2 regions of the Rhodococcus sp. WMMA185 genome follow, and region 1 is predicted to be linked to the other one. Evidence: riboswitches for the same ligand, from Rfam matches in the RefSeq annotation. Region 1 holds a riboswitch; the other holds the start of a gene.
The links. Region 1 has a riboswitch for cobalamin ahead of cobN (cobaltochelatase subunit CobN). Riboswitches for the same ligand answer to the same signal wherever they lie in the genome.
Positions count from the first base shown of each region.

Region 1 (10,676 bases):
CCGGCTGGGGTGCCACTCTGATACACATTGACCAGCAGATCTTCTACCGGACCCGAAGTGAGGATGTGGAATTCGCCCACCAGGGAACCCAGTCGAACCTCCTGGTGGAAGAGCATAATGTTGACCATCGGCCCGTACAGCCCGGCGCCCCTACCCGCACCCATGTCCCTGCGGATGTCATCGAGACTGCACCGCTGATGCCGCAACGCACCCACCAGCTCACGTTGAACCCGCGACACGAGTTCGGCGACCGTGCCTTTCTCGTCGACCGTGATCGACAGCGGTGCGACGTTGACCATCATGCCGCCGGAGTTGCGCAGCGCTGACGTCGTCCGGCCGGACAGCGGAACACTGACGAATACGGTTCTCTGGCCCGTAGCGCGCGACAGGTAGCAGGCGAACCCGGCGATGATCGTGGCAGCAGCAGTAGCCTGCCTGTCGGAACGCTGAAGGCCGGCAACGGCGGCCTCGGACAAGGCGGCACTCTCGACCGTGCTCACTGCAACCGCGGGAGCGGACTCGGTGGCCAGGCTTGATCCTTCGACACCCTCGACTCGCTCCAACCAGTATTCGCGATCAGCGACAAATCGTTCGGACGACCTGTTGCGGGCGTCGATGTCATACAACTCGCGCAGCGACACGGCTCGACTCGGGTCCGGTTCGCGACCGGCCACCGCGGCCGAGTACCGATGCGCGATGCGGTTGACCATCGTCACGGCGCCGTATCCGTCGAGCGCAACATGGTGGATGCGGCTGTACCACAGGTAGTGCGACTCCCCGACGCACAGAATCGAGGTCTCGAGCAGGCGGTCCACCTCGAGGTCGAGTGGGGTCTGGTAGTCCTGGTGCATCCACTCGTGCGCCGCAGCAACCGCATCGTCCGCACCCCGAAAATCGACGACGTGGACCGGAACGTCGGCCGCGTCATCCACATACTGCATCGGCTGCCCGTCGACCTCGGTGACCCGGAGGTGGGGCGACTGGAACTCGTGACAGACCGCGACAATTTCTCGTTTCAACAGCTCGACATCGAGGTCGCCGTGCAGTTCGACGTATTGCGCTACCGAGATCGGAACCGCGGGGTCGAGTTGCTGTGCAAACCAGGTGGCACGTTGCGCCGCAGACAGCGGGAAATGCGTTGGACCCGAAATTGGTGTTGCCGGATTTCGCGAATTTTCGGGCGTCACGACGAAACCTCCACGTAGGGTTTCCCCGACCGGTGAAAGCGTGGCCACCTCCGAATCCAGACTCGCACATGCGAGAGGCGGACGCTTGTCCTCGCCCCCCGGATCATGCGTTCGCGATCACTAGGGCACACAAGAATTCATAGTTGCACAGCTTGCGAGTCGCTGTTCGGCCATTCGTTCGTGACGATGCCGTGACCAGGCCAAATGTACTGTGTAGAGACCTATTCGAGACGGTCTTGATGCTTGGGCCGAAGCAATATCGGCGATGTCACCCGGATCGATTGGCTACCGTGCTCGATCAGATCGCGCGGGTACGCTCGATCTGGTGAACCACTGGATCGAACGCGCTCACGACGTCGCAGAGAACGTCTTTGCTCCGGTGGCCGACACCGTCGACGCCGAGGGGAAGATCCCGCCCAGCCACTTCGAAATCCTGGCCAAGGAGGGTTTTTACGGGATCAGCGCACCCCCCGAACGCGGCGGACCCGAATTGGGCCCCGAGGACCGAGCAGACCTCTTCGAAACCATGTTCGGCAGCTGCCTGGCCACCGCATTCACTTGGGCACAGCATGGCGGCGTCGTGAGACGGCTGGCCACGTCGCCGAACGCCGCCCTGCGCGACACCTACTGGGATGCCGTCGTAACCGGATCCGTCAAGAGTGGCATCTCGGGTGCGGGAGCCGCCCCGCAGCCGCCGCTGCTTCACGCGCGGCGCACCGACGGTGGCTACGTTCTCAACGGTGTGGCGCCGTTTGTCACCGGTTGGGGCATCATCGATGTCGTGCTGTTTCTGGCCCGCGACGAGGTCGATGATTCGATCGTGGCGATGGTTGTCGATGCGCACCCGAACAAGGGGGTTTCTGTTCACCCGCTGCCACTGATCGCCGCGAACGCAAGCAACACCGTCAAAGTTGGATTCGAGAACTTCCAGGTTTCAAGCGATCGGGTGTGCGACGTGTTCGCCCGCGACGAGTTCATGGCCGGAGAGACACTTCTGTCCAAGTTCAACGCAACGATGCCGTTGGGCATTGCCCGGCGGTGCTTCCAGGAACTCGAGAAGCGGGCAGTCGACACAACCGTCTTCGCGGCACAGCTGTCGACCGTCCGTGACCATCTCGATGCCACATTGACCGGAGGATATGACCGGAACGAGGCCCGAGCGGAGGCCGCGGTACTGGCCATTCGAACCGCCACAGCCCTCATGGCGGCGACCGGCAGTTCCTCGTCGGTGAGAGGCAACACCGCCGAACGACTCGCACGCGAGGCAATGCTGGCCATGATGGTCGCATCGCGGCCGGAGCTTCGCACGGCGCTAGTCGATGAACTCGCAGCGCCGGCCCCCCTGACTTCATCCCGATTGTGAAGTGTCGTCACGCAGCATCGACGGCGTCAGCCCGAATCGTTCGGCCACCTTGTTCGATCACATCGAGCGGTACGCTCGATGTGGTGAACCACTGGATCGAACGCGCTCACCACATCGCCGAGACGGTGCTCCTGCCCGCGGCCAACACCGTCGACGCGGAGGGGAAGATCCCGCCCGGCCACTTCGAGGCGCTGGCTGTCGAAGGCTTCTACGGCATCAACGTTCCCCCTGAGCTCGGCGGGCCCGATCTGAGTGTCGACGACAGGGCCGATCTGCTGGAGGTCCTGCACGGAGCTTGCCTGGCCACCGCATTCACATGGGCACAGCACGGCGGCCTCGTCAATCACTTGGCAACGTCGCCGAACGCCGCCCTTCGCGACACCTACTGGAATGGCCTCCTGAACGGGTCCATCAAGGGCGGCATCTCCGGCGCGGGAGCCGCTCCGCAACCACCGCTGCTCTACGCGCGACGCACCGACGACGGCTACGTGCTCAACGGTATGGCGCCGTTCGTCACTGGTTGGAACATCATTGACGTCATGCTCATCTTGGCCCGCGACGAACTCGACGACTCGATCGTAGAGGTCGTTGTCGATGCGCGCTCGGCCGAGGGAATGTCTGTGCAGACGCTGCCACTCATAGCCGCGCGCGCAAGCAACACGGTCAGGATTCGATTCGAGAACTTCCAGGTTCCCGCCGATCGGGTGTGCAACGTGATCACCCGGGACGAATTCATGGCAGGAGAAACTCTCCTTTCCAGATTCGTCGCATCGATGCCCATTGGTATCGCTCGGCGGTGTCTGGCAGGGCTCGAGGAACGGGACGTGGACACGGCGAACTTCATGGCGCAACTGGCAACCGTCCGCGACCATCTCAACGCGACATTGTCCGGCGACTACGACCTCCACGTCGCCCGGGCCGAGGCCTTGGCGCTGGCCGTTCGAGCGGCCACGGCCCTCGTGGCGGCCACGGGTAGCTCCTCGTCCGTGAAAGGCAACACGGCCGAGCGGCTCGTTCGTGAGTCCATGTTGGCGATGGTGGTGGGGTCGCGGCCCGAGGTTCGCGCCGCACTGCTCGACCAATTCACCGCGGCGGCCCCATTGGCTTCATCCCTGCCGTGAGTGCGGACGTTGCGCTTCAACCAACGACCAACATATCGTTGATTCGTATTTGCCGAACACGCATTTTCTTCATCGCGACTTCGCGCGAGCTGACTTCGGACAAAGCGGGTTCGACAGCGATTCCTCGAGGATCGCGGATGTCTACCACAACATTCGAGCAAGATAGATGGCCGCGGGTACACCACCGGAAACGGTAAACGAGGCCACGCTATTGCAAGGGGGTTCGAAGTGAAGAAGGTAGTGGTGATTACCGGTGCGTCATCTGGAATCGGCTTCGCTACGCTGGAGAAGCTTGTAGCTGAAGGTCATACGGTTTATGGTTCCGCACGGACCGAAGAAGACGCGAACAAGATCGAGAGTGCCGGCGGTAAGCCGTTGGAAATGGAGATGACAGAATCTTCGACCCTCGAAAAGGCCGTGAATTCGGTTGCAGAGGATGCGGGTCGTATCGATGTACTGTTCAACAATGCGGGCTATGGGTTGTATGGCTCCGTCGAGGAGACCTCGATCGACAAAGCCAAACACCAGTTCGAAGTGAATCTGTTCGGACTGGCCCGGATGACACAGCTTGTCCTGCCGTACATGCGAAAGCAAGAAGCGGGCACGATCATCAACACGTCGTCGATGGGCGGAAAGGTATACACACCGCTCGGCGCCTGGTATCACGCCACCAAGCACGCGCTGGAGGGCTGGTCGGACTGCCTACGACTCGAGCTGAAGCAGTTCGGGATCGATGTGGTCGTTATCGAACCGGGCGGTATCCAGACGGCGTGGGGCACCGTCGCTGCGGACAATCTCCAAGAGATCTCGAGCGGCGGACCGTACAGGGACTTCGGGAAAAGGGTCGCCGACGGCATGAGAAGCAGGTACGAAAAGCAGGGATCGCTTACTCCCCCATCTGCCATCGCCGATGTTGTATCGAAAGCCGTATCTTCCAAGAGACCGAAGACACGATACGTGGCCGGCAAGTACGCGCGACCACTGCTGTTCATCCGAAAGTACTTTGGCGACAGGGTATACGACCGCGTGGCGATGTCCGCCGCCTGAACGGCCGCCGCCCGATAGCTTCGGGCGACGGCCGTAGCGGAACGGGTTCTCGCTGGGAGATCAGTCGCCCTCGAGCTCACCCTCGGTTTCGAGGTACACCTGCCGCAATCCGTCGAGCGTCGCCTGCTCGGGATGCTCCCACATGCCCCGCTCGACGCCCTCGAGGAGGCGTTCGGCTATACCGTGCAGCGCCCACGGGTTGGACTGCTCCATGAACTTGCGATTCTGCTCGTCGAGCACGTACGACTCGGCGAGCTTCTCGTACATCCAATCGGCGACCACGTTGGTGGTTGCGTCGTATCCGAACAGGTAGTCCACGGTGGCCGCCATCTCGAACGCACCCTTGTAGCCGTGACGGCGCATCGCCTCGAGCCACCGCGGGTTCACCACCCGGGCACGGAACACCCGGGACGTCTCCTCCGACAGGGTGCGGGTGCGCACCGACTCCGGCCGGGTGCTGTCGCCGATGTAAGCCTCCGGTGACGTCCCGGTGAGCGCACGCACCGTTGCGACCATCCCCCCGTGGTACTGGAAGTAGTCGTCGGCGTCGGCGATGTCGTGCTCACGGGTGTCGGTGTTCTTGGCCGCCACGGCGATACGGCGGTACGCGGAGCGCATGTCGTCGGCTGCAGGCGCGCCGTCGAGTCCGCGCCCGTACGCGAACCCACCCCACGTGGTGTAGACGTCGGCGAGATCGGCGTCCCCGCGCCAACTCTTCGAGTCGATCAACTGCAGCAACCCGGCTCCGTAGGTGCCCGGCTTGGAACCGAAGATGCGGGTGGTCGCCCGCCGCTCGTCGCCGTGCTCGGCGAGGTCGGCCTGTACGTGCGCTCGGACGAAGTTCTGCTCCGCAGGCTCGTCGAGGGCGGCCACCAACCGGACGGCGTCGTCGAGCAACGCCAGTACGTGCGGGAAGGCATCACGGAAGAAGCCGCTGATGCGGACCGTGACGTCGATGCGCGGACGCGCCAGTTCGTCGAGGCCGATCACCTCGAGGTTCGTCACCCGGCGGCTGGCCTCGTCCCACACCGGCCGCACACCGAGGAGCGCGAAAACCTCGGCGATATCGTCACCGGAGGTCCGCATGGCGGAGGTGCCCCACACCGACAGGCCCACCGACCGCGGCCAACCGCCGTGGTCCGACTTGTACCGGTCCAGCAGTGATTCAGCCATGGCCTGGCCGGTTTCCCAGGCCAGCCGCGACGGCACCGCTTTGGGGTCGACCGAATAGAAGTTGCGGCCCGTCGGGAGCACGTTGATCAGCCCGCGCAGCGGTGAACCACTGGGTCCCGCGGCGATGAACCCGCCGTCGAGCGCGTGCAGCACCTGGCCGATCTCGCTGTCGGTTTCGCGCAGCCTCGGCACCACCTCGGTGGCCGCGAAGCGGAGTATCTGAGCGACCGTGGTGTCATCGGTGAGGGTGTCCGCGGCGTCGGGCCGCCACCCCGCGTCGTGCATGCGCTCCACCAGCGCCTGCGCCTGCTTCTCGATATCGTCTACCCGGGTACGGGATTCGTCGCCGTCTTCGCTGAGGCCGAGCGCCTCCCGCAGCCCCGGAACGGTCTGCTCGCCTCCCCACATCTGCCGGGCCCGCAACATGGCGAGAACAAGTTCGACCTCGGCGCCGTCGCGGGGCGCCCGGCCGAGGACGTGGAGGCCGTCGCGGATCTGGACGTCCTTGATTTCGCACAGCCAGCCGTCGACGTGCAGAAGCATGTCGTCGAACACGTCTTCGTCGGGGCGTTCGTCGAGACCGAGATCGTGGTCCATCTTGGCGGCCCGCATCAATGTCCAGATCTGCTGACGAATCGCCGGCAACTTCGACGGATCCAGGGCGGAGATGTTCGCGTGCTCGTCGAGGAGTTGTTCGAGCCGAGCGATGTCGCCGTAGCTCTCGGCGCGGGCCATCGGCGGGATCAAGTGGTCGACCAGGGTCGCGTGGGCACGCCGCTTTGCTTGGGTGCCCTCTCCGGGATCGTTGACAAGGAACGGATAGATCAACGGCAGGTCGCCGAGCGCGGCATCGGTTCCGCACGACGCGGACATGCCGAGCGTCTTGCCCGGCAACCATTCGAGGTTTCCGTGCTTGCCGAGATGGACGAGCGCATCCGCCCCGAAACCGCCGGCCGTCGCGCTTGCGGCGATCCAGCGGTAGGCGGCGAGGTAGTGGTGACTCGGCGGAAGGTCCGGGTCGTGGTAGATCGCGACCGGGTTCTCACCGAATCCACGTGGCGGTTGCACCATGAGCACAAGGTTGCCGAACTGCATTGCCGCGATGACGATTTCACCGTCCGGATCCTGGGACCGGTCGACATACAGCTCGCCGGGCGCCGGGCCCCAGTGCTCCTCGACGCCCTCGCGCAGATCCGCGGGCAGCGCCGCGAACCACTCGCGGTAGCGGGCGGCGGAGATACGGATCGGATTGCCCTCGAGTTGCTCCGCGGTCAACCAGTCCGGGTCCTGACCGCCAGCGGCGATCAGGGCATGAATCAGCGCATCCCCGTCCTGCGCAGCCAGTCCGGGCACGGCGTCCGGCCCGTCTTCGGGCCCCAGGTCGTATCCGGCCGCGCGCATCTCGGTGAGCAGCCGAATCGTGCTGGCGGGGGTGTCGAGACCAACCGCGTTGCCGATGCGGGCGTGCTTGGTGGGATACGCCGACAGCATCAGCACAATCCGCCGTTCCGATGCGGGGATGCGGCGCAGTCGGGCGTGCCGGACCGCGATGCCCGCCACCCGGGCCGCGCGTTCGGCGTCGGGAACATAGGTGGAGAGGCCGTCGGCGTCGATCTCCTTGAACGAGAACGGCACCGTGATCAGCCGGCCGTCGAATTCGGGTACCGCGACCTGGGTCGCCACGTCGAGCGGGGACAGTCCGTCGTCGTTGGACTCCCACGATTCGCGACTGCTGGTCAGGCACAGGCCCTGCAGGATCGGTACGTCGAGTGCGGCGAGGGCGGCGACGTCCCAGGACTCGTCGTCACCTCCGGCCGAGACCCCGGCCGGTTTCGTTCCTCCGGCTGCGAGGACGGTGACCACCAGTGCGTCGGCGCGGCGCAGGGTCTGCAGCAACTCGGGTTCGGCGGTGCGCAGCGAGGCGCAGTAGATCGGCAGCGGATGTGCACCGGCGGCCTCGACGGCCTCACACAGCGCCTCGATGTAGCGGGTGTTTCCCGCCAGGTGCTGGGCCCGGTAGTACAGGACCGCGACCGTGGGGCGGTCGCCGTCGGATTGGTTCGGGGCGAACGGTGCTATCCCCCAGCTGGGCAGGCGAACCGGCGCCTCGAACCCGTGACCGGTGAGCAGCACCGTGTCCGACAGGAAGTGGTGCAATTGCGCGAGGTTGTCGGCGCCGCCCTCGGCGAGGTAATTGTGCGCCTCGGCAGCGACCCCGGCGGCAACCGTCGAGCACTCCATCAACTCGGCGTCGGGGGCGTGCTCGCCACCGACCACGACCACGGGCAACCCGGCGGCCAGAACCGCGGCGAGGCCCTCCTCCCATGCCCGCCGTCCACCGAGGATGCGCACGACCACGAGATCGGCGCCCTCGAGCAGTCCCGGCAGATCCTCCTCGACGAGCAGTCGTGCCGGGTTCGCCCATCGATAGTCCGCGCCGCTGGCGCGCGCGCTGAGCAGGTCGGTGTCGGAGGTGGAGAGCAGCAGGATCACAGGTGGGGCCTTCCTGGGGTGTCGCGCCCCGTGGCGGTGGTTCCACGTAAGCCGTGGGTCTGGATCGGGCGGCAGGCGAGGGTCTGGCTCGCCCGCCGGGTTCGGCGAGCTCACAGTGGCGCGACCGCACCGGATTTCCGCCGGTTTCCTCTCCTGGAGCCGCAAGTGCTCGTGATGCTACCGGGCGCCACCCGTAGCCTGGGACCATGGTCGACTCCCGTTCCCGTCCCGATGCCTGCCCCGGCGCGTTCCAGGTCCACCAGGCCGCCGACGGGGCACTCGCCCGCGTCCGGCTTCCCGGCGGCGTCTTGACTCCCGCCCAGGTCCAGGCACTCGCGGAGTCGGCGCGCGACCTCGGCAACGGCGAGATCGAACTGACCTCGCGCGGCAACGTGCAACTGCGGGCTGTCAGCGATCCGCGGGAGTTGGCCCGCCGCCTCGGCGGCGCGGGACTGTTGCCCTCGGAGACTCACGAACGCGTCCGCAATATCCTCGCCTCGCCGCTGACCGGGCGCCTCGGCGGCCTCACGGATCTGCGCGGGGTGGTCGACCAACTCGACCGGGAGCTGTGTGCCGACCCCGCCCTGGCGGAACTGCCGGGCCGCACCGTCTTCACCCTCGACGACGGACGCGGTGACGTCTCTGCGCTCGGTGGTGACTTCGGCATTCACGCGGTCAGCGAGACCGAGGCCGCCCTGGTTCTCGCCGGTCGTGACAGCGGCGCCCGAATCGCGCTGACGGAGGCGGTGACCGTGCTCTTGAACGCGGCTCGCGTCTTCCTGGAACTTCGCGATCAGCAGTGGCGACTGTCCGAGATCACCGATGCGGTGGAACGCACGCTCGCGGCGCTCGGCCTCGTATCCACCGCCGACCCGGTCATCGGGTTTACCGAACATCGGGCACCGATCGGGTGGCTCGACCAGCCGGACGGGGGAGTCTTGCTCGGCGGTGGTCTCGCGTTCGGAATCCTCGATGAAAGGATGGCGCAGTTCCTCGCCGCGATCGACAGGCCGGTGATCGTCACCCCGTGGAAGTCATTGCTGCTGTGCGACCTCGACGAATGGTCCGCCGAGCAGGTGGTGCGCGTCCTGGCCCCGATGGGCCTGATCTTCGACGAGAACTCGCCCTGGCTGGACGTCAGCGCCTGCACCGGGCAGCCGGGATGCGACAAGGCACATGCCGACGTGCGCGCCGACGCGCGAGAGGCCGTCGAGGCGGGTGAACTCGTCGACGGAGAGCACCGGCACTGGTCGGGATGCGAGCGGCGCTGCGGGCGTCCCCGCGGTGAGGTGATCGACGTCATTGCGACCGCGACCGGCTACCGGGTGGACAGGCCGTGAGCGGCGCACCTCTATCGTGACCCGAATGACCGAGTACATCCGAGACGGCGCGGAGATCTACCGCCAGTCCTTCGCGACGATCCGCGCCGAGGCGGATCTGAGCAACTTCCCAGCGGACGTCTCGCAGGCCGTGGTCCGGATGATCCACGCCAGCGGCCAGGTCGATCTTACGGGCGATGTCGCGTTCACCCCCGGTGTCGTCAAGGCCGCCCGCACGGCACTCGCCGGTGGCGCACCCATCCTGTGCGACGCGCAGATGGTGGCAGCCGGGGTGACGCGAAAGCGTTTGCCCGCAGACAACGAGGTGCTGTGCACGCTACGTGACCCCCGCGTCGCCGCACTGGCGGAGCGAATCGGCAACACCCGTTCCGCCGCCGCTCTCGAGTTGTGGCGCGACAAGCTCGAGGGCGCCGTCGTCGCCATCGGCAACGCACCGACCGCGCTGTTCTACCTGTTGGACATGATCGAATCGGGTGCGCCCCGGCCCGCCGCGGTCGTGGGCGGTCCGGTCGGCTTCATCGGTGCCGCGGAGTCCAAGGAGGCGCTGATCGAGCACCCCAGCGGGCTCGACTACCTGGTGGTACGCGGTCGGCGCGGTGGCAGCGCCATCACGGCAGCGGCCCTGAACGCGATTGCGAGTGAAGCAGAATGAACTCCGAGGCGCACAGGCCCGGGAAGCTGTGGGGCGTCGGCATCGGGCCGGGCGACCCGGAGCTGGTGACGGTCAAGGCCGCACGGATCATCGGCGAGGCCGACGTCGTCGCCTTCCACAGCGCCCGCCACGGCAAGAGCATCTCTCGGGCCGTCGCGGAGCCGTACCTGCGTGAAGGTCAGATCGAGGAGCATCTCGTCTACCCCGTCACCACCGAAACCGTCGACCATCCCGGTGGGTATCAAGGCGCGATCGACGAGTTCTACGAGGAGTCCTCGGAGCGACTCGCGGCCCACCTCG
Region 1 is NZ_CP017014.1:1,858,833-1,869,508, forward strand. It holds gene BFN03_RS08185 (non-ribosomal peptide synthase/polyketide synthase) at 1-1,187, opposite strand, end outside; gene BFN03_RS08190 (acyl-CoA dehydrogenase family protein) at 1,513-2,550, shown strand; gene BFN03_RS08195 (acyl-CoA dehydrogenase family protein) at 2,634-3,671, shown strand; gene BFN03_RS08200 (oxidoreductase) at 3,900-4,718, shown strand; gene cobN (cobaltochelatase subunit CobN) at 4,779-8,384, opposite strand; cobalamin riboswitch at 8,442-8,594, opposite strand; gene cobG (precorrin-3B synthase) at 8,591-9,724, shown strand; gene BFN03_RS08215 (precorrin-8X methylmutase) at 9,750-10,376, shown strand; gene BFN03_RS08220 (precorrin-2 C(20)-methyltransferase) at 10,373-10,676, shown strand, end outside.

Region 2 (10,676 bases), 1.6 Mb from region 1:
TCCGCGCCCGGTGATCTTCACCGGCGCGCAACGGACCTTCGACCACCCCGAATCCGATGCAATGGCAAACCTTACGGCCGCAATCACCGCCGGATCGGACCCTGCACTGCGTTGTAGAGGGGTACTGATCGTTTTCGGGGGTGCCCAGCATCGAGCATCGGGCACCCGCAAAGCCGACACGACGTCACTCGAAGCCTTTCATTCCGTGCATGCCACCGACACTCCACAGCATCGGCTCGATCCGTTGCCGTGGCGCCCCATATCCGGAACTCGCGTCGACATCGTCGCTATCTACCCCGGCGCGGATCGGGTTCAGATCGACGCGTGCGTGGCAGCCGGGGCACGTGGCCTGGTACTCGACGCACTCGGGTCAGGGAACGCGAACCCCTCGATCGTCGCCTCCGTCCGGGACTGCGTGGCCGCAAGTATTCCTGTCGCCGTTGCGACCCGGGTGCCTCGGGGCCCGATCGCCCCCGCTTATGGTGGTGGCGGCGGCGGCCACGACCTCGCCGAGGCCGGCGCCCTATTCTCCACGCATCTCAGAGCAGGTCAGGCACGCGTGCTGCTCGCTGTGCTGCTCGCCGGACCCGACCGAGATGACCTCGAGAAGGAATTCGACCGACGCTCACGTCTCGACCCCACCCCGGAGATCAGCCGAGGTTGAACGGCTCCGGCACGCTCCGGAGCTGACCCAACTGCCCCACGACCGTGTACGCACCCGGGGCCACGGGCTCACGCTGCGGATCTGGCTGCGTCAGGCAGTCCGGGGCGGAGGTCGTCCCGGACCAGGTCACGGTGAACTGAGCCTGCTCACCCGGGGCGAGAGAGCGCAGGTCGGGATCGGACTGCGGGTAGCAGTCGATATTGGACCACAGACGCACGGCCCCGTCGATCGTGTAGACCAGCACCTGCTGGAGGCCGCTTCCCAGGTCGCGATCGCACTGCTCGGTGCCAATGTTTGTGATGACCGTGGTGAAAACCGGCTCCTCACCCGCCTGGTATGTCGGCTTGTCGGTCGCCACCTTGATAGCCAGCGACTGATCAGGGCACTGCCCCTCGAGAAGGGGTGGAACGGCGGGTGGTGGGTCACTGCCAGGTTCCTCACCACCGGGTTCCCCGCCACTTGGCACTCCACCGCCCAGCGCCCCGGGATTTCCGGGCGACTGCGCTCCCGCAACACCGCCCCCACTCGATCCACCGCCCGCCGGCGCTGACGCCGTAGTAGTCGTGGTGGGTGAAGCGGACGTTGTCGACGAAGAACTCGCGGCCGCGGGATTGGCGTCGGAATCGCCGCCACCGCGAACGGAGTTGATCAGAAAGCCGACGAGTAGCAGCACAACGATGACGCCACCGACCGCCAGCGCCCTGCGACGCCAGTAAATCTCGGGGGGCAATGGCCCAGTCGGTTCCAGCACAGCGTCAACGGTAGTTCGGTGTCGCGCGGTGAGCGCTCAGCTGGTTCGGCGTGTCGCGGTCAGTCACCGAGCTCACCGATGTCCCCGACCGTTGCCTGCAGCTGCATACGACCGTCAGAGAGCTTGTAGGTAGCACCCGCGATAGCACACTTACCTTGCTCGACCCGGTCCGCGATGATGCGTGATCTCTGCATCAAGAGCGACCCGGTCTCGACGACGTGGCGCCTCACGAACTCGTCGACCGTAGTCAAGCCATCACCACGGCCCATCAGGATCGAGGGAGCCACACGCTCGACGATGCTACGGATGAATCCGTTCGGGACCTTGCCCCCGTCGAGTGCGTCCACGGTTGCCTTCACTGCGCCGCAACTATCGTGGCCCAGGACGACGATCAGCGGAACGTTGAGGACCTCTACCGCGAACTCGATGGACCCGAGGACGGAGTCATCGATGACATGACCGGCTGTGCGGACCACGAACATGTCACCGAGACCTTGATCGAAGATGATCTCGGCGGCGACACGCGAATCGCCGCATCCGAACAGCACAGCAGTTGGATGTTGCCCCTCGACGAGCTTTGCGCGGTCGGCGATTCCCTGGCTGGGATGGATCACCTCTCCGTTGACGAAACGATCGTTACCCTGTTGCAGGGACTTCCACGCGGAGGCCGGGCTGGTGTTAGGCATGCAGATATTGTGCACCCGCGTCGTTGCGGTTACTTTGCGGGCAGCTCGAACGCCGAAAGTTGTCCGATTCACGCGAAGACGAAGGGACTTGTGAAGACGAGGTGAGTGTGGACTCCTCCGCTTTGATCAGGTGGTACGAGACGAAGGCCCGGGACCTGCCGTGGCGTCGAGACGGAGTGACCGCCTGGCACATCCTGATGAGCGAGATCATGCTGCAGCAAACTCCGGTGATCCGGGTTGCGCCCATCTGGGAGGAGTGGGTGCGACGCTGGCCTGTCCCCTCACTCATGGCTGCGTCGAGCCAGGCCGACGTGCTACGCGCCTGGGGCAAGCTGGGCTACCCGCGCCGCGCCCTGAGACTGCACCAGTGCGCGGCTGTGTTGGCAACCGAACACGGGGACGTCGTGCCCGACGATGTCGACACGCTCCTCCAACTACCCGGCATCGGTGCCTATACAGCACGTGCGGTGGCCTGCTTTGCCTATGGACAGCGCGTCCCCGTTGTCGACACCAACGTCCGGCGAGTGGTCGCCAGGGCTGTGCACGGAAGCGCCGAGCCTGCGAATCCGTCGACCACCCGAGATCTGGCCGACGTGTCGGCACTGCTTCCGCGCACACGCGCGCGAGCGGCCACGTTCTCGGCGGCCCTCATGGAACTCGGGGCCACCGTGTGCACCGCCCGGTCACCCGAGTGCTCGAACTGCCCCCTGCCGAGCTGCTCATGGGTGGACTCCGGACGCCCAGCACACAACGGCGAGCGCCGGAAGATGCAGAAGTTCGCGGGCACCGACCGTCAGGTGCGGGGCAAGCTGATGGCTGTGCTGAGGGAGAGTTCCACCCCCGTCGAACGCATCCGGCTCGACGAGGTATGGATGGACGACCCGGGCCAACGCGACCGCGCCCTCCACTCGCTGCTGATCGACGGGCTCGTCGAGCAAACCGACAACGGGCTCTTCGCACTCGCGGGCGAGGGTGGTTGATGCCGGATCCCTTCTCGTGCGAGCGGTTCGGAGTACGAACCGCACATCACCTCAAGGGGCATGCATCGAAGCGCATTGCGGCTTTGAACGCGAACGAGGCCGGTGAGCACTAACGTCGAGACCATGTTCACTACCGAGATCGAGATCCGCACCGGCGCTGAGCCCGTCGTCCACGATTTGACGCGAGAGATCAAGAAGTTCCTCGTAGCGGCTGAGGGGGACAACGGCCTGCTGCACATCTGGGTACCTCATGCGACTGCCGGGCTGGCCGTTATCGAGACAGGCGCCGGGAGCGACAGCGACCTGATCGCAGCCATCGGCGAACTCCTTCCGCGTGACGACCGCTGGCAGCACCGGCACGGCAGCCACGGGCACGGCCGCGACCACGTGCTGCCTGCGTTCCTGCCGCCGTATGCGTCGGTCCCCGTTGTCCACGGATCCCCGGTTACCGGAACCTGGCAATCTGTATGCCTCGTAGACACAAACATCGACAATCCGGTTCGGCGTGTTCGTTTCAGCTTTCTCGCCGGCTGACTGAGTCGGGTGTCGGGTACCAACCAGGATCACGAGATCGGTTGCGGCGTAATCAGTCACGGCGCTCTCGGTTGACCCCTCTCAGCGTTCGGCCGCCCGGCGCACGGGAGATGCGCCGGGCGACTGGAGTGCGGCCGGGTCAGGGCCCGGAAACCAAAGTGGCCATGTTGTTCTCGGGAGTGGACGGGCCCCCGCTGTCGTTGATGATGTGGTTGATCGTGCCGGTCCCGCCGAGGGAGACGGTCACCATGTCGTGGAAGCGGACCCCGGGGGCCGCGGGAGCCTCGATGGCGTGTTCGGCAACCACGGACGGGTTGTCATCGAAGAAGCAGTAGCTGCCCAGGCCCCAGGCCTCGTGGTCAGTCACCTCCGGGTTGACGTAATAAGCGTCGTAGCCGAGGGTCTCGCCGTTCATCCAGGCCTCCTGGTTGGGCGGGTCGTAGGGCATCTCGTTCTGGAAGAAGTAGGTGCGCCCGCCGTTGCCGTTCCAGATCACCTGATGCTCCTGGTAATGCTCCACGAACAGCCCATACATCGTCACGTCGTCGCCGTTGACGACCAGGCCGTTGGCGGCGGTGTTGTCGTTCCAGCCGATGCCGTTGCCATGATCGGCGCGCCAGAGCCACATGTGGTCGCCGATGACGTCCGAGCTGTTGATCACCAGGCTCTGGGTGGCCTTGCCGACACCGGCACCCCCGATGCGGAAGTAGACGTCGTGCAGGGAAGTGGGGTTGGCGGTGTGTCGCGCGGTCGAGTCGGACGGGCCGATCTGCATCAGGGTCTGCGAGTTCGTGGTGCCCGCGTCGATCAGCAGTCCGGCGATCTTGATCCCGTCCACGTCGGCCGTGCTGACAGCGGTGACGCCGTTGTCCGGTACGAGAGTGGCAAGACCCAGACCCAGCACGACGGTGTCGGGGCGGTCGATGTTGATCGTCTGGTCGAGGTGGTAGACGCCCGGGGTGAACAACAGGTTCTTGCCTTGGGCGAGTGCGCCGTTGATGTCGGAGGCCGTGGCGCCGGGCTTGACGATGAAGAACTGGTCGATCGGCAACGAGTCGCCTGCCGGGTTGCCGCCCTCCCAGCTCACGCCTGCAGTGTTGGTCTGCAGGGCCGGGACGAATACCTTCCAGGCATTGTCCGAATCGACATACAGGAACGGCTTCTCACGGATCACTGGAGTCTGCGCGACGGTGGTGTACGGCGGGTCGGGGAAGGTGTTGGCCGGTGCATTGACCGAGCCGAGGAAGGTCATGTTCCAGACCGCACCATCCCAGCTGCCCACCTCGCTGTTGCGGGTCATCCACTGCTGCTGCGAGCCGGACTCCACCCGACCGTCGATCTTGGTGTCGGCGAACAGACCGCCACTGGCCCAGCCGCCGCCCTCGTGTAGCAGGAGGTTGCCTCGCAGGTGCATGCGGCGGTACGGGGCTGCCTGCGCGGACGCCCAGAGGTCGGTGCCGCTCGCCGGATTGACCGAGAGGTTCTCCGCGCCACGCCAGAAGTTCTGCGTGGCATTGAAGTCGAACCAGTCGGCGTCGGTGTGAACCGCACCGTTGATGGTCACGTCGTCCGGGGACAGGCCGAGACCCGCAACCTGCGTGTAGAAGCCGACGTTGGCATCGGCGTCATAGGTGCCGGGCTTGAAGAGCACGGCTTGGCGCTCCGATCCGAACTGGTTGGTCTGCTGCTGCTGGAAGATCTCATCGAGTCGGTTCTGGATGGAGTCGGACGACATGGACGGATCGAACACGGTGACGTTCGGGCCGAAGTCGGGGGTGTCCGGCGGCGCCGCCAGGGCCTGAGGGGCGGTCAGCGTGACGGCGGACAGACTCCAGGCCAGTAACGCGGCCAGGGTGAGCGACACGCCGCGGGACGGCGTTCGGAGGGTTTTCATGAATAGCTCCTGTGCCGCGCGGGGCACGGCGCCTAGGGGTTGCATGCCGAATTGGATAGCGGCATGCGATACGGGGACTGGAAGAATGGCCCGCCGGGCGCGCGCCCCAGCGTGTCAGCGACTGAAAAGGTCAAAGCGGCCTTTTCGATACGCAAAGAAGTTATGCTTCCGTGACATTCCCGTCAAGGGGTGTTTTTGGTAAATCTCCGGCGCGCCCGAAAACCAACCGGTTCGAGAACTCGATGGTCCTATGCGCATCCCTGTTGCGGGCGGTTTGCGGACATACCGCACCGATTCCGCTGACGGCCAAGATTATTGGGTGACCATCAGGTTGCCTGCATAGTTGCCGATTGTCACCGGCCGCATTGTCGACGGCCGCATTGTCGACGACTCAACCGAGACCATCGAGGAACTCTTCGACCGCCTTCCGGTACTGCTCGGGTTGGTCGTCATGGACGAGGTGTCCTGCCTGCTCGATCCGGACGTAGTGGGCGCCAGGATGCCGCTGCGCCATCACCCGCATCTGACCGTCCGGGGTGATCGTGAACTCACCCTCGATCAGCAGGGATGGAACAGTCACCGACGCCCACTGATCCCAGAAGTGCCTGCCGCCCCACTCCTGCGAGATGTCACGAAACGTGTCGAGATCCCCGTGGAGGTACCAGCCATCAGCACGACGCTCGAACGAGTCCAAAAAGTACTGTCCCGCAATCGGTCCGAAGAATTCGAAGAGGTCTTCCGGTTCCTTGAAGGGCTGCGGCCAACTTGCGATCATGGCCGCCCAGTCGTCGGCGGTGCGGCCACGAAAGTCGGGTGCCATGTCTTCGAGCACCAGGGCCGCGACCTTCTCCGGGAACTCGGCGGCCAGGCACCAGGCGTGCAGGGCGCCCATCGAGTGGCCGATCACCACCCACGGCTCGGTGAACGGATCGAGCGCAGAAGCGAGGTCGCCGACAAATGCTTCGGTGGTCAGCATCGCTGGTGCCGGCCGACCGTGACCGGCGGCGTCGAAGGTGAAGACATGACCTCGCTCGCGCAGCCACGGAATTTGCCGGCGCCAGGTTCGAGCGCTTCCCATCAAGCCGTGCAGCAGCAGAATCGGCTGCCCCGCCCCACCCTCGTCGTGTAATGCACTTTCACCCACCACCCCTCAGACGCTAGCTGAGTACACTCGCCCACATGGCAGTGGTGAAGATCAACGCGATCGAAATTCCCGAGGGCGCAGGCCCCGAACTCGAGAAGCGGTTCGCCGCGAGCCCGCGGTCGGTGAAGGACTCTCCAGGCTTCCTGGGCTTCCAACTCCTCCGGCCGGTCAAAGGCGAGAACCGATACTTCGTGGTCACGCAGTGGGAGAGCGACGAGGCCTTCGAGGCGTGGCGCTCCGGACCGGCCAGGCAAGAGCACGCAGGTGAGCGCAAGAAGCCGGTCTCGTCCGGCGCGTCGCTTCTCGAGTTCGAGGTCGTTATGGACGTCGAGGCAGCGAACAAGGGCTGACAGCCGGGGCAGAGCTGCGGAGATTGACACAGCGGCCTGCCGAATGCAAAAGTTCGCAGGACAAAGCGATGGTTCGGCAGGAATCCGGTGCAATTCCGGAGCGGTCGCGCCACTGTGAATCGAAGTAGTTCCTCAGCGGGGCTTTTCGACAGCCAGATATTGCAGCCATCGCATGGACCGAGGGGACGCGAAATCCCAGGAGGAACCATGGCACTCGCCTACACACCAGGCACGTCGGTCGATACGACTCGTCTTGCCGTCATCTCATTCGCGATTGTTCTTTTCGCGATGCTCGCCCTCTACCTCGTGGGCTTCGACCAGGGCGCAATCTCGCGCAGCGGCATGTTCATGCACGAATTGATGCATGACGGTCGCCACCTCCTGGGTCTCCCATGCCACTGACAGATTCCCTCGCGAAACTCGTCATCCGTGGTCTGCTGGCAGGCCTGATCGCAGGCCTGCTGGCGGGCGGCGTCGCATTTGTTCTCGGCGAACCTCACATCGAGGCAGCCATTGCAATCGAAGAGTCACAGGGTGCAACCGATGTGGCGGGCCACTCGCACGGCGGCGATCAGGCCGGTGCGGCGACGGGGCACTCCCACTCTGACGGAGAGGCACTCGTCAGCCGTGACGGACAACGCTTCGGCCTGTTCTTGGCCACCTCCCTAGCCGGCATGGCCCTCGGCGCGATCTTCGCGGTCGTCGCGCACTACACGCGCAGGGTAATCCCCTTGCCAGGTCCGCTTTTCGCGATGACGCTGGCAGCGTTCGGTTGGCTGGCAATCGAGGCGGTGCCGTTCTTCAAGTACCCTGCCAACCCGCCGGCCGTCGGGGACCCCGACACCGTGACGCAGCGGACGTGGCTGTGGCTGGCCTCGGTCGTGCTCGGCCTACTCGCGGTAGTTGCGGCCGCCCTCGTGACTAGGGCTGTCGCGGCTCACGCGTTTCGGACTGTGCGGCTCGCCGCGCCCCTGATCACCTTCCTCGCCGTGGTGACGATCGGATACCTAATCCTTCCGACCGTCAACGAAGTGGGCGACGACTTCCCGGCAGCGCTGCTGTGGGAATTCCGTCTCTCTTCGCTTGCCACACAGGCAACGTTGTGGTTGGGGCTCGGACTTGTCTTCGCATTTCTGACCGAACGTGCTGCCAAGTCGAAGGAACCGGCAACCGCAGCGGCAACCTGACGGCCCCACTGCTCCAAAGATCAGGTGGCGCGTTCGGCTGCCCGGTGGATGAGATCCGCCAGGCCGACGGGTGATCCGTGTTCACTCCACAGGCCGAGACGACTTGGAGAAAGCAGTTCGTCGACGACCATGTACGCGGCACCCGTCAGGCCCGCCGAGTTCCCCAGGGTTGAGATCGCGAATTGAATCTCGCTGACCGCGCTCGGAAGTGAGCGCCCCCGGACGGTGGTTCGGAAGGCGGTCATGTACGGGTCGTCGATGCTGACCAGCCCGGCATCGAACAGGATCAGTGAGGGATTGAGTCCACTGACCAGGACTGACACCACCGAGCCGAGGGTGCGTCCGGCGCGGGTGAGGATATCGGTGCTCACCGGGTCGCCGGCTGCGGCAGCAGTGAATACCTCGGGAGCGCCGATGGCACGGCCTTGGGACGAAATGGCAGCGAGGATGGCGCTTTCTCCCGTGGTCGCGGCGAGTTGTCCGAACTCGCCTACCGCGCGGGCGCCGGAAACTTGGGTGAGACACCCGGTGTGCCCGCACCAGCATCGCTCGGCGACGTCCTCCGAGACCAACACGTGCCCGAACTCGCCGGCGGAACCTTGCGAACCGCGCTGCAACGTTCCCGACGAAATCACGGCGCCACCGATGCCTCCACCGACCTTGACGAAGAGGACGTCATCGAGCCCGCGGGCCTGTCCCTCGCGCAGTTCGCCCAAGGCCATCAGATTCGCATCGTTGTCGACCCACACCGGGAGGTCGTAACGGGCGACGAACCGATCACGAACTGGGTAGTCGGTCCACTCCGGGACGGACAGCGCACCAATCGGACGGCCGCTCGAAATCTCGACCGGGCCCGGGATTGCGATACCGATACCGTAGATGGACGGGCTGTCGGCAGATCTGTCCGCAATCAGGGAGTCGAAGATCGACTCGATACGGCCAAGGGTCACATCCGGACCTGAGCGCGGGTCCAACTCAGCTCGTATCTCGCTCACAACGGTTCCTGCCAGATCGGTCAAGCCGACGGAAATACTCGTCTCAGCGATTTCAGCGACGAGGATGTGAGCGCCATCTGCGCGGAACCTCACTTCGCGAGGCGCCCTGCCGCCGGTGGAGCGTCCGACTTCGCCTTCCTCCGCGAAGCCCGCGCGGATCAGTTCCTCGAGTCGTTGGGTGACCACCTTCCTCGTCAAGCCGGTGCGCTCAACCAGTTCGGTACGTGTCATCCGGCCGGTAGATCGCAGCAGACTCAGAACCGGAAACGCGGTGCCCGCGGGCACTAGACCGGAGTGTCGCGTCATGGCGCTCCCTTTTTCCGCAGACGACAGGTCGCCCAAAACCATCCGGTCTCACCCAATAGGCAGTTCCCGGCCGCAACGATCTTACGAGATCAGAGGTAGAAAATATTCTCATTTGGGACATATCGTTTCCAATTGGATCAAATTAATACCCTACGGTATTGCTTACGTCCTGAAAGTATGTAAGTTCGGTGATACACGACTCGCCCGACAGGTTCGTCAGTGCACACAACAGGAGCGGACAGCTACGGCGGCCCGATTCTGTGGCCGCTTTCAGTGAGGAGATCCCCGTGGCTGCGATCACCGGCCTCGACCGCCCGGAAGACTCCACACCGAAGCCCGCTTCCAACGCCCCTGACTTCCCGTCCGACTTCCTGTGGGGCTGCGCGACCGCCGCACACCAGGTCGAGGGGGGAAACATCAATAACGACTGGTGGGCGTTCGAGCACAACCCGTCCACCGCGGCCCGCGAATCCTCGGGCGACGGAATCGATCAGTTCCATCGCTACGCCGAAGATTTCGCCCTCCTGAAGGCCCTGCGCCACAACACCCATCGTCTGTCACTCGAGTGGTCCCGGATCGAACCGGCTCCAGGCGAATTCAGCCAATCCGCAATTGCGCACTACCGGCGAGTGCTCACCGAACTGGCCGACGCCGGACTTGTCGGATTCGTGACTCTGCACCACTTCACCCTCCCCGCCTGGTTCGCCGAGCGCGGGAGTTGGCTGGCGCCCGACGCCATCGACACATTCGAGCGCTACTGCCGACTCGTGACAACGGAGTTGGGCGACTTGATGCCGTATGTGTGCACGATCAACGAACCCCAAATGATCGCCCTGCACGGCTATCTCGAGGGCTACCATCCTCCCGGGGTGACGAATCCGATCTTGTGGCGGCGGGTCGGACGTGTGCTCCTCGAAGCCCACGAGGCCGCCGTTCGCGCGGTCCACGAGTGCGCACCCGGCGCCAAGGCCGGCCTCGCCGTCCAACTCCCGCTACTAGTTCCCGCGCGGTCCGACGACACGACGCGCGCATTCTGCGCGGCCATGCGCGCCGAAATCGTCGACCTCTACCTCGACGGCCTCAGCGGTGCGGACAGAGGTGATTGGCTCGGCGTGCAGTACTACCGCAAGCAGTGGGTCGACACGGCCTCCCCGACCCTGTTCGCGCCACCTCCTGCCGGAACCC
Region 2 is NZ_CP017014.1:3,445,830-3,456,505, forward strand. It holds gene BFN03_RS15510 (asparaginase) at 1-664, shown strand, start outside; gene BFN03_RS15515 (hypothetical protein) at 651-1,415, opposite strand; gene BFN03_RS15520 (carbonic anhydrase) at 1,475-2,101, opposite strand; gene BFN03_RS15525 (A/G-specific adenine glycosylase) at 2,203-3,081, shown strand; gene BFN03_RS15530 (YjbQ family protein) at 3,205-3,615, shown strand; gene BFN03_RS15535 (coagulation factor 5/8 type domain-containing protein) at 3,755-5,509, opposite strand; gene BFN03_RS15540 (alpha/beta fold hydrolase) at 5,901-6,656, opposite strand; gene BFN03_RS15545 (antibiotic biosynthesis monooxygenase family protein) at 6,689-7,003, shown strand; cobalamin riboswitch at 7,056-7,187, shown strand; gene BFN03_RS15550 (CbtB domain-containing protein) at 7,211-7,405, shown strand; gene BFN03_RS15555 (CbtA family protein) at 7,396-8,190, shown strand; gene BFN03_RS15560 (ROK family transcriptional regulator) at 8,211-9,491, opposite strand; gene BFN03_RS15565 (glycoside hydrolase family 1 protein) at 9,779-10,676, shown strand, end outside.
Region 2: another riboswitch for cobalamin. It lies ahead of BFN03_RS15550 (CbtB domain-containing protein); the one in region 1 lies ahead of cobN (cobaltochelatase subunit CobN).